3 regions of the Mesorhizobium monacense genome follow, and region 2 is predicted to be linked to each of the others. Evidence: riboswitches for the same ligand, from Rfam matches in the RefSeq annotation. Region 2 holds a riboswitch; each other region holds the start of a gene.
What was found. A riboswitch is a leader RNA that binds a small molecule or an ion and turns the genes downstream of it on or off. The one in region 2 is predicted to bind cobalamin.
Positions count from the first base shown of each region.

Region 1: it holds a riboswitch for cobalamin, as region 2 does, so the genes downstream of both, AC1RUK_RS14900 (ABC transporter ATP-binding protein) here and AC1RUK_RS07415 (DUF1636 family protein) in region 2, are expected to answer to the same signal.
Region 3: it holds a riboswitch for cobalamin, as region 2 does, so the genes downstream of both, AC1RUK_RS25940 (aromatic ring-hydroxylating oxygenase subunit alpha) here and AC1RUK_RS07415 (DUF1636 family protein) in region 2, are expected to answer to the same signal.

Region 1 is NZ_CM165567.1:3,100,784-3,104,051, forward strand. It holds gene AC1RUK_RS14895 (ABC transporter substrate-binding protein) at 1-450, opposite strand, end outside; gene AC1RUK_RS14900 (ABC transporter ATP-binding protein) at 485-1,267, opposite strand; cobalamin riboswitch at 1,458-1,665, opposite strand; gene AC1RUK_RS14905 (winged helix-turn-helix domain-containing tetratricopeptide repeat protein) at 1,851-3,268, opposite strand, start outside.
Region 2 is NZ_CM165567.1:1,605,730-1,608,997, forward strand. It holds gene cobN (cobaltochelatase subunit CobN) at 1-45, opposite strand, end outside; gene cobW (cobalamin biosynthesis protein CobW) at 63-1,115, opposite strand; gene AC1RUK_RS07415 (DUF1636 family protein) at 1,118-1,546, opposite strand; cobalamin riboswitch at 1,586-1,791, opposite strand; gene AC1RUK_RS07420 (winged helix-turn-helix domain-containing protein) at 1,821-3,020, opposite strand.
Region 3 is NZ_CM165567.1:5,430,988-5,434,255, forward strand. It holds gene AC1RUK_RS25935 (FAD-binding oxidoreductase) at 1-465, opposite strand, end outside; gene AC1RUK_RS25940 (aromatic ring-hydroxylating oxygenase subunit alpha) at 486-1,733, opposite strand; cobalamin riboswitch at 1,849-2,051, opposite strand; gene AC1RUK_RS25945 (DUF680 domain-containing protein) at 2,569-2,775, shown strand; gene AC1RUK_RS25950 (DUF680 domain-containing protein) at 2,847-3,053, shown strand; gene AC1RUK_RS25955 (DUF680 domain-containing protein) at 3,126-3,268, shown strand, end outside.

The sequences.
Region 1 (3,268 bases), 1.5 Mb from region 2:
GTCCATCGAGGCGGCGGGACGGTTCTTGTCTAGATGGACGCAGCTTTCCGTCAGCACCAGCGTCTTGATGCCGTGCGGGGCGAGCGTGTCGGGGGTCACCTCGCCGCCCGGCTTCATGCCGTAGTACCAGCCGGCGAAGAAGAAATCCGGCTCGACGGCGACGAGGCTTTCCAGCGTCGGATACTTTGGCGCCAGTTCCGGGATCGAGCCTTGCTCGGCCTTGAATTCGGGGCCGACCTTGTACCAGCCGGTGATGCCGGTCAGGCCGACGATCGAGGGCTGCAGCTTCAGCGCGAAGGCCATCTCGGCCATGTTGAGATCTTGGATGACGGCGCGCTTCGGCGGCGCTTCGAAGGTGAGCTTCTTGCCGCAGCTGTCGACGGTGACCGGGAAGGCAAAGGACGCCGAAGCGACGAGCGACAAGGCAAGCGAGAGGGCGAGGCGTTTCACGAGGTATGGCTCCTTGGGTTGAGGGAATGTCGGTTCAGGACGGCGAGGCGGCGCGGTTGGGGACGTCGAAGACGGTGAGCTCGCGGTCTTCGGTCGGGTGGCGCAGGCGGAACACGTCGATGCCGAACACCTCCTGGACCAGTTGCTGGGTCAGCGCCTCGCGCGGTGCGCCCAGCGCATGCAGCCGGGCATCGTTCATCACCGCGACCCTGGTGGCGAAAGGCGCCACCAGCGCCAGGTCGTGCAGCACCGCGACCACGCTCATGCCGAAGCCGGCGACCAGTTCGAGAAGCTCGCCTCGGGCGCGCGGATCGAGGTGATTGGTCGGCTCGTCGAGGAACAGGATTTTTGGCTCCTGGGCGATGGCTCTGGCCAGTTGCGCGCGCTGGCGTTCGCCGCCGGAGAGCGAGCCGATGCTGCGGCCGAGCAAAGGCAGCAGCCCGGTCCGGCGCAGCGCCTCGACGACGATGTCGCGATCTTCGCGCATGCGCCTCATGCCGGCATGCGGGACGCGGCCAAGCTCGACATAGTCGATCAAGGCGAGCCGCGGATCCGGCTGGTCGGTCTGGCCGACGACGGCCATGTTGAGCGCCCGCTCGGCCGTCGTGATCCGGTCGAGACGGCGCCCCGACAGACGCACCTCGCCGGCGCTTGGCCGCAACGCGCCGCACAGCATGCGCAAGAGCGTGGTCTTGCCGGCGCCGTTGGGACCGATGATGGCCAGGCGATCGCCTGCTGCGACCGACAGGCTTACGCCATCCACCAGGCGGCGGCCATTCGCCGTCGCGCTCACGTCGCGGGCTTCGAGCAGCATCATCGGCCTCGCTCCGGCCTCGAAGCTGAGACGCGGGCCAAGCCCGTGGCGGCGCCGACGCAAAGCGCGCACGCGATGATGCGATGGATGGAGGCTTCCAAATTTCCGTCACTTTCCAAAACTGGCGACGGAAGGAAGCTGGCCGATCGGTCGACAGACCGACGGCTACGTCTCCTCCCGGCACACCCCGTCCGGTCAACTCATGCTGATGGCAGGTCTCCTGGCTCGCGGGTCTCGGCTTCATCCTGCCTTCCCAGCCTTGCCGGCCAGTGGCATTCGCGGATGTTGCTCGCCGCTTACAGTTGCGGGGGCAGCCACGGCCTCGACCCGAAAACGGTCTCACCGTGTTCCCTTTTCACCCCTCGCCTTTCGACTCGGGGACCATCATTTTTCTACCGTAGGTTTCCGCCGATCGCGCTGCAACGGTTTTTTGATTGCAGGCATCGGCTCGCCTTGGGCAGGCTGCATATGTAATAACATTACGTATCAAACGCAGCCATATGATGTCAACACCGGCGGCTGCGTGCGCACCAAGGTCAACGGCTTTGCCGTCTGGCGTTGCGGCGGCACCGGGCCTATCAGGGCGCTATATCGTCGTGGTCGTCGTTTGACCTGCCTGCTCGCCAAGCGCCAGCCGGATGCCGTCGGCCAGATGCGCGGCGTCGGCCGGGCTCTCGAACGGCATGGCCTTGGTCGCATAGTCGATCGGCGAGAAACCGGGGTCGCCCTCGTTGATGAGGGCGGCCTGCCGGCGCGCTTCGTCCATCGCGCCGAGCTGGGCGTAGCAGGCGGCCAGCCGCGTCCTGATCCACGGCGTCGGCCGTGTCGCAAGCTCAAGCGCCTCGGCCGCCGGCTTGTAGTCGCCCATCATGTAGAGCGCCATCGAGCGGTCGAACTGATACCAGTGCGGGACCATCGGATCGATGCGGATGGCGCGCGCCAGCCAACCCAGCGCCTCGAACGGGCGCCCGCGCATGGTCAGCACAAGGCCCATCTGCTCGATGCAGTCGGCATCGCATTGGTTGAGCTCGAGCGCGGTCCTCAGATGATGCTCGGCCGCGTCGTGCTCGCGCATATAGAGGCGCACCAGCGACTGGATGCGGTGGCCGGTCGCCTGGTCGGGCGACAGCGCCAGGCCCCGGGCGACGTGGTCGCGCGCCTCGACCAGATCGGCATGGCTGGATTCTTCGAACTCGCCCTTCAGCGCGCAGGTCAGGCCGACATAGATATGCGCGAGCCCATAGGCCGGGTCCTTGGCGACGGCGGCCTCGAAGAAGGCTCTGGCGCCCTCGATGTCGGTCTGGGCGGGGTCGCGCAGCAAAGCCACGCCGCGCAGCACCAGCTCATAGGCGGCAAGGCTGGTGACCAGTTTGCGCGACGCCTGCTGCAGGCCGGCATTCGAAACCCGCCTTGCCAGCCGCCCGACGATCTCCTCGACGATATCCTGCTGGACGGCGAAGAAGCCGCTGTCGGCCGCCTGGTAGCGGTCACCCCAGAGCTGGCTGGCATTGGCCGCGTCGACAAGGTTGACGGCGGCCAGGATCTGGTCGCCCTGGCGGCGCACCGAGCCTTCGACGAGATAGTCCGCACCGATGCGCGAGCGGATCTGCGGCCATTCCGAGCGCGCGAAGGACGCGAAGGAAAAGCTGGAATTGCGGGCCAGTACCGTGACCGTGCCGAAGCGCGCCAGGCCGTTGATGATATCCTCGGCAAAGCCGTCGACGATCGGATCGTCGGCCCCGCCTTCATTACGAAAGCGCAACACCGCCACGATCGGCTGCGAGCCGATTTCAGGCGCCGGCTCGACCTCGGCCGCCAGCATGTAGCCGCGCTTCGACACGGTGCGCACGAGATCGTCGCCCAGCACCTTGCGGATCTCGCGAACCGACTGCGTCAGCGAATCCTCGGTGACGTAGACACCCGGCCACACCGCATCCATGATCTCCGATTTGGGCACGACGCGGCCCATCTGCCGGGCCAGCAGCGTCAACAGCGCATAGGCCT
Region 2 (3,268 bases):
GGCGAGGTCGTCGAGCGAGGCGGATGTTGTGGTGAGGATGTGCATCGCGGTTCGGATTTGCCTCAGCCGGCGAGGATACGCTCGATGGCCGGGCGGTTCAGCCCCTTCAAGCCGATGACGACGAGGCGCGAGCGGCGGTCATCTTGCGCCGTCCAGGCGCGGTCGTAATAGTGGTTGACGCGCGGTCCGACGGCCTGAAGCAGCAGCCGCATCGGCTTGCCACCGACCTCGACGAAGCCTTTGACGCGCAGCACGTTCTCTTCCTCGGCGGCGGTGGCGACGCGTTTCGCCAGCTCATCCGGATTGGCGATCGAGGGAATGTCGACAATGAACGTGTCGAAGTCGTCATGCTCGTGGTCGAATGCGCCGTCATGATGGGACTTGCGGTTCTCGATGTCGTCTTCGACGGCGAGACCGAGGCCGAGCAGTACGGAGGGATCGACCTTGCCCTGCGAGGTCGGCACGATCTTGACCGCGCGCGAAAGGTGCTCGCCGATGAGGGCATTGGCGCGGGCCGAACCGGCGGCGTCCATCAGATCGCTCTTCGACAGGATGATCAGGTCGGCACAGGCGACCTGATCCTCGAACACTTCCTCGACCGGGTCGTCGTGATCGAGCGTCTCGTCCTGGGCGCGCTGCGCCTGAAGGGCGTCCATGTCGTTGGCGACGCGGCCTTCGGCCAGGGCCGGCCCGTCGACCACGGCAATGACGCCGTCGACGGTGACACGGCTTTTGACGCTCGGCCACTGGAAGGCCTGGACGAGCGGCTTCGGCAAGGCCAGGCCCGAGGTTTCGATCAGGATGTGGTCGACCTTCGGCGTGCGCGACAGGATCTGGTCCAGCGCCGGGACGAAATCGTCGGCGACGGTGCAGCAGATGCAGCCATTGGCCAGTTCGACGATGTTCTCCTCCGGGCACGTGTCGATGCCGCAGCCTTTCAAAATCTCGCCGTCGATGCCGATGTCGCCGAACTCGTTGACGATGATGGCCAGCCGCTTGCCCTTGGCGTTTTCCAGCAGATGGCGGATCAGCGTCGTCTTGCCGGCGCCGAGGAAGCCGGTGACGACGGTGCAGGGGACGCGGGAGAGGTTGGCGGACGAATCTGGAGCGGTCATGGTCAGTCCTTCAGCAGATCAAGGGGAGGGATGCGGGCAACAAGGCCGCGCTTCAAGGAATCGGGGCGGCCGCGCCAGGGGATGAGGCCGTCGGTCGAGGTGGCGAAGAGCTTTGCGCCAGCGACGAGGTCGGCGCCGCTGGTGGTGGTCAGGTCGCCGAAGACGTAGCTCCAGCAGCCGTCGCGCAGGATCGCGGCGCTGAGGCGGCGCTTGCAATTGCCGAGGCATTCGACGGTCCGGATATGGAGGTCTTCGCCCGAAGCGGCGCGGCGCGTGTCTTCGGCGAGCAGCGCGCCGGCGCGGGGATGGGCGTCCGAGCCGGTCTCGTCACGACAGGAGGCGCAGACAATGATTGTGACGCCGGCGAGGGAATCGTCCCCGCCGGACAATATGTCCGCTGTCTCAGCCGAAAAACTGCTGTCGCGCTCCAAATCAGGCTCCTTGCCCGGAAAACCCGCCAGGCGATCGGATTCTTTATGTCTCAGACGGCAGGTCTCCTGGCTCGCGGGTCATCGCCTTGGGTAGCCGCCTTCCCGGGAACATCCCAGTGGTTTTCGGCTCAGGCTCGTCGCTTACAGTTGCGGGGACAGCCGCGGATTTGGGATTTTTGTCCCGCACCGCATTCCCTCTTGGCTCCTCCCTTTGCCGAGAGGAGACCGTCTGCAGCGGATTTAGGCTTGTAGGGATAGTTGTGTCAACGCGCGTCTACGACACGGCGATGTCGACAAGCGCCGGACCGAGGTCGCCCGCGGGCGTCACCTCGATGCGCTCAAGCCCGAGCCAGCCCTGCATCTGCTTCAATTCCTCGAAGAGCTGAGCGGCGGTTTCGGGTGGTGCGCCGGCCTCGGCGTAAGCAGCATGGACGCGCAGGACGCTGGCCGGGCGGTCGGCCTTGAGGTCGACGCGCGCGACAATCGTGTCGCCGAGCAGGAACGGCAGCACGTAATAGCCGTACTGGCGTTTTTCGGCGGGCGTGTAGATCTCGATGCGGTAGCGGAAGTCGAACAGCCTCTCCGCACGCGCCCGCTCGAAGACGACAGGGTCGAAGGGAGCCAGCAGGGCGCGGGCCTCGATGCGGCGCGGCAAACGGGCGTCCTTGTGCAGGTAAGCCGGCTTGTCCCAACCCTCGACCCGCATCGGCAGCAGCTCGCCCGTTTCGACCAGTTCCTCCAGCCGCCCCTTCATATCGGCTGGCGACAGGCGAAAGTAGTCGCGCAGGTCGCCGGCGGTTGCGACGCCATGGGCGCGCGCCGACATGCGCAGCAATTCGCGGTGTGCGTCCTCGGCCGCCGGCACCGGCAGGTCGAGGACCGCCTGCGGCAAGGCGCGTTCGGGCAGGTCGTAAAACCGCTCGAAGCCGCGACGCGACGCCGTGGTGATGCGGCCGGCCCAGAACAGCCATTCGAAGGCGTGTTTGGCGTGGCTCCAGCCCCACCAGCCGCCCGACCCCTTCTGGCCTTCCAGCGCGGAAGCGGCGATCGGGCCGCGATCGACGACTTCGCGGTAGATCTCCTCGATATAGGCGGCGTGTTCGCGGCCCCATTTGGCCAGCCCCAGATACATTTCGTCGCCGCGCTCGGCGCGCTGCATGCGCCAGCGCATCAGCGGATATGTCTCGACCGGCAGGAACGAGGCCTCGTGCGCCCAATATTCGAACACCGTGCGCTTGCGCGTCACGGCGGCATTGTCGAGCAAGGCGAGCGGGTAGGAACCAAGGCGTGAATAGAGCGGCATATAGTGGGCGCGCACCACCGCGCTGACGGAATCGATCTGCAGCAGGCCGGTACGGCTGAGCACGCGGGCCAGATGGCGGCGGTCGGGTGTTCCGCCCGGTCTCGGGTCGGTAAATCCCTGTGCTGCGAGCGCGACGCGCCGGGCCATGCCGAGCGAGATCTTTTCCTTCATGCAGACGTCGCCCTGATGCTGTTCAAGCCAAGCAAAAACCGATGATTCCTGGTCATGCTAGCAGGGTTTTGGCGGGATATGTGTCAGGAGAGAAAAGTGGAGTAAAAAGTGAAGGAAATCAAACAAGAGCGGATCGGACCAGTTTTCCGGGATATGCCGTCCAGCACCGCGTTTTGAACAAGGTTTGACTTGCTTCGCCGAAAGCGCTGCGCTAACCCTCGCCGCGTTGCAGCATAGGCCACCTAAAA
Region 3 (3,268 bases), 3.1 Mb from region 2:
ATCGGTCCATGGCGCGCAGTCGTTCAGCCAGCGCAGCATCGACATCATCGGCGTGACGCCGGAGCCGGCCGAGATAAGCAGATACTTCGCCGCAGGATGGCTGTGCAGCGAGAAGTCGCCCACCGGCCCGTAGGCCTTTACGTGGGTGCCGGGCTTCAGATGATCGAACATCCAGCGCGTGCCGATGCTGCCGGCCTGTGCCTTGACCGTCACCGCGATCGAGAAGGGCCGCGACGGCGACGACGACAGCGTGTAGGTGCGCATCAGCGGACCGTCGGCGGTCGGCAGCTCCAGCGTCACGAACTGGCCCGGCTTGTAGCGGAACCAGGTCTGGTTGTCGGAGCGGAAGGTGAAGGTCTTGACGTCGGGCGCCTCGTCGGCGACGCCGATCACCTCCAGCACCTGCAGCCTGTCGTTCCAGGGCGCCATCTCGTCGAGGTGGCGGTAGAGGCCGAGATCGGTCATCGCATTCATCCCCTCACCCCTCAGGCGACACTGCGCAACGCCGGCCGGCCGCCTTCGGCAAGGCGCGGGCCGATGAAGGACGCGTACCATTCGACGAACTGGATGACGCCGCCTTCATGCAGTTCCGAATAGGGGCCGGGTTCGTAGGCCGGCGACAGGATGCCGAAGGCGTTTTCCTCGACGATGCGGCGGTCCTGGTCGTTGGTCTCGGTCCAGACATGGGTGAGGTCTTCGAGGTTGTAATCGACGCCCTCGACCGCATCCTTGTGCACCAGCCACTTCGTCGTCACCGCGGTTTCCGTGGCGCTGATCGGCAGCACGCGGAAGGTCACCGCGTGGTCGATGAGAATGTGGTTCCATGTCGTTGGGTAGTGATAGTGCATCAGGGTGCCGATCCGATCGGCCGAGACCGTATCGGACAGGTTCTTTGTCACCGCGCGCTTGCCGTTCATCGTGTAGCTGACGGCATCGCGCAGCAGCGGCGCGCGGGTGGCGCGATATTGTCCGGCCGGGTCGATGCGGAACTTGCTCGGCAGGCCCGCCGCCTCGCATTTCGCCCAGTGCGCCAGCATTTCCGGGTCACTGTCGGCACCTTGCATGCCGGTCACCGTCGGTGCTTCCGGAAAAGTCTTGCACAGTTCGGGATGATTGCCGGCGCAGTGGTAGCACTCACGGTTGTTCTCCCAGACGAGCTTCCAGTTGCCCTTCTCGACGATAGTCGATTCGAAGGCGACCTTTGCCTCGCGCAACCGGTGCGGCAGGAGGTAAGGCTCGATCATCGCCCGCATCGGCGCGAAGTCGGCCGCCTCTTTTGCCAGGCAGATGAAGATGTAGCCGCCGACGCTTTCGCAAGCGACCGGCTTCAGGCTGAACTGGCTCTTGTCGAAACCATCGGCCATCTGCCGGGCGAACAACAGCCGGCCGTCGAGTTCGTAGGTCCACTGGTGATAGGGGCAGACCAGCTTTGCCGCAGTGCCCTTCTCGAAGTTGCAGACGCGGCTTCCGCGATGGCGGCAGGAATTGTGGAAGGCGTTGATCTTGCCTTGCTGGTCGCGCACCAGCACGACCGGATAGTCGCCGATCTGGGCGGTGATGAAGCTGCCGGGCTTCGGCAGTTCGCAATCATGGCCGATGAACAGCCAGTCGCGATACCAGATCAGCTCCATGTCGAGCTTGAAGAAATCGGCGTCGGTATAAAAGGGCTGTTCCAACGAGTAGCCCTGCTTGCGGCTGTGCAGCAGCCTCAGCATGTCGTTGCGCGCATCCATGTCCTGTCCTTATCTTTTAAGGACTGAACTGGTGGTGATGGAGGAAAGATCGGCGGCAATCCGGCGGCAGACCGGACATGCACCATCCACCTCTTGACCGCCCACCGCGATCAGTCGAGTCTAGAAATCTCCGGCTGGTTTCCGGGCTCTGGAGTGTCCTTGCGGACGGTCGCGACACCTTCCCAGGCGGATTGCCCAGTGGTCTCCCGTTGCGACTTGAACTCCACCACCGTTGCGGGGGCAGCGCCGGGTTTTGACCGGCTTCCCAATTCTCCGCTTCGTCGGCGACGAGGCGGCACCTGAGATGAATTGATCTAACCATGACGGCCGGATTGCCGGCGGTATGAAAACGACATCGCATCCATGTGTCGCGACACGGATGGTGATTACCGCAGCCAAACTCCAGGGACGCCGATTTTCGCTTCTGCCGCACTTGGTGCCCGTCACGAATCGCTCGCCGATCAGCCTTTTGCCGACGTCTAAATGGTTAACAGTATCGAAAAGTGACTATTAGCGGATTCTAAAATCGAACCGAACGGTTCGTTTCTGTTGACGGTGCGTGCAGGACGGTGTGAACGCTGGCACTCCGACACAGTTGGTGATGCATAGGCGGCTTTTTGATAACCAATTGATAAAGTTGATAAAAGGTTCGGTGGTAGTAGGCTCTGGTACAATTTCAAGATGCAGAGTCATGGTCCACGCGGAACAACTTCGTGATTGGAAACCGCCACTTGGCTTTCCCACATCGGGGCTGTCCGAACGACGCGAATTCCTTCCCAAGACACGCCGCTAGACGGACGGAAAAACTGAAATAGAAATACTGGAGTATTTAAAAATGAAAAAGATTGTTCTCACTGCCGCCGCCCTTCTGGCCATTTCCGGCAGCGCCTTCGCTGGTAGCGACAACTATGGTTCCAACGGTGCGAACCAGCCTGCCGCCGCGGTCGACAGTTCGCACACCGCTTCGATCCAGAAGCCGGCTCATGCCGACAACCAGCCCGTCGTTCAGGGCAGCGACCGCAACCTCTTTGGCAAAAACTAAGCCTGTGCCCGGCTAAGAAGGCGGCAGGCAGGGCCTGCCGCCCGGGACACCAAAATTCAGGAGTATTTGACATGAAAAAGTTCATCCTTGCCACCGCCGCCGTTCTGGCCATCTCCGGCAGCGCTTTCGCAGGCAGCGACAACTATGGCTCCAATGGCGCCGACCAGCCGGTTGCTGCAGTGGACAGCTCGTACACCGCTTCGATCAAGAAGTCGGAACCGGCCACCGAGAAGCCTGTCGACCAGGGCAGCGACCGCAACCTGTTCGGCAACAACTAACAGCCGATCCCAAGACGCAGAGCGGCGGTCAAGCCCGCCGCTCCGGGAACTGAAAATCCAGGAGCACCCAAAATGAACAAGATTGTCCTTACTGCCGCCGCGCTTCTGATCGCCGGCGGCAGCGCCTATGCCCGCAACGACAGCGTTGGTGCGAGTGCCGTCAACAAGCAGACGACCGCCAACATCGACACTACGCAGACCTCGTCTGTGCGTAA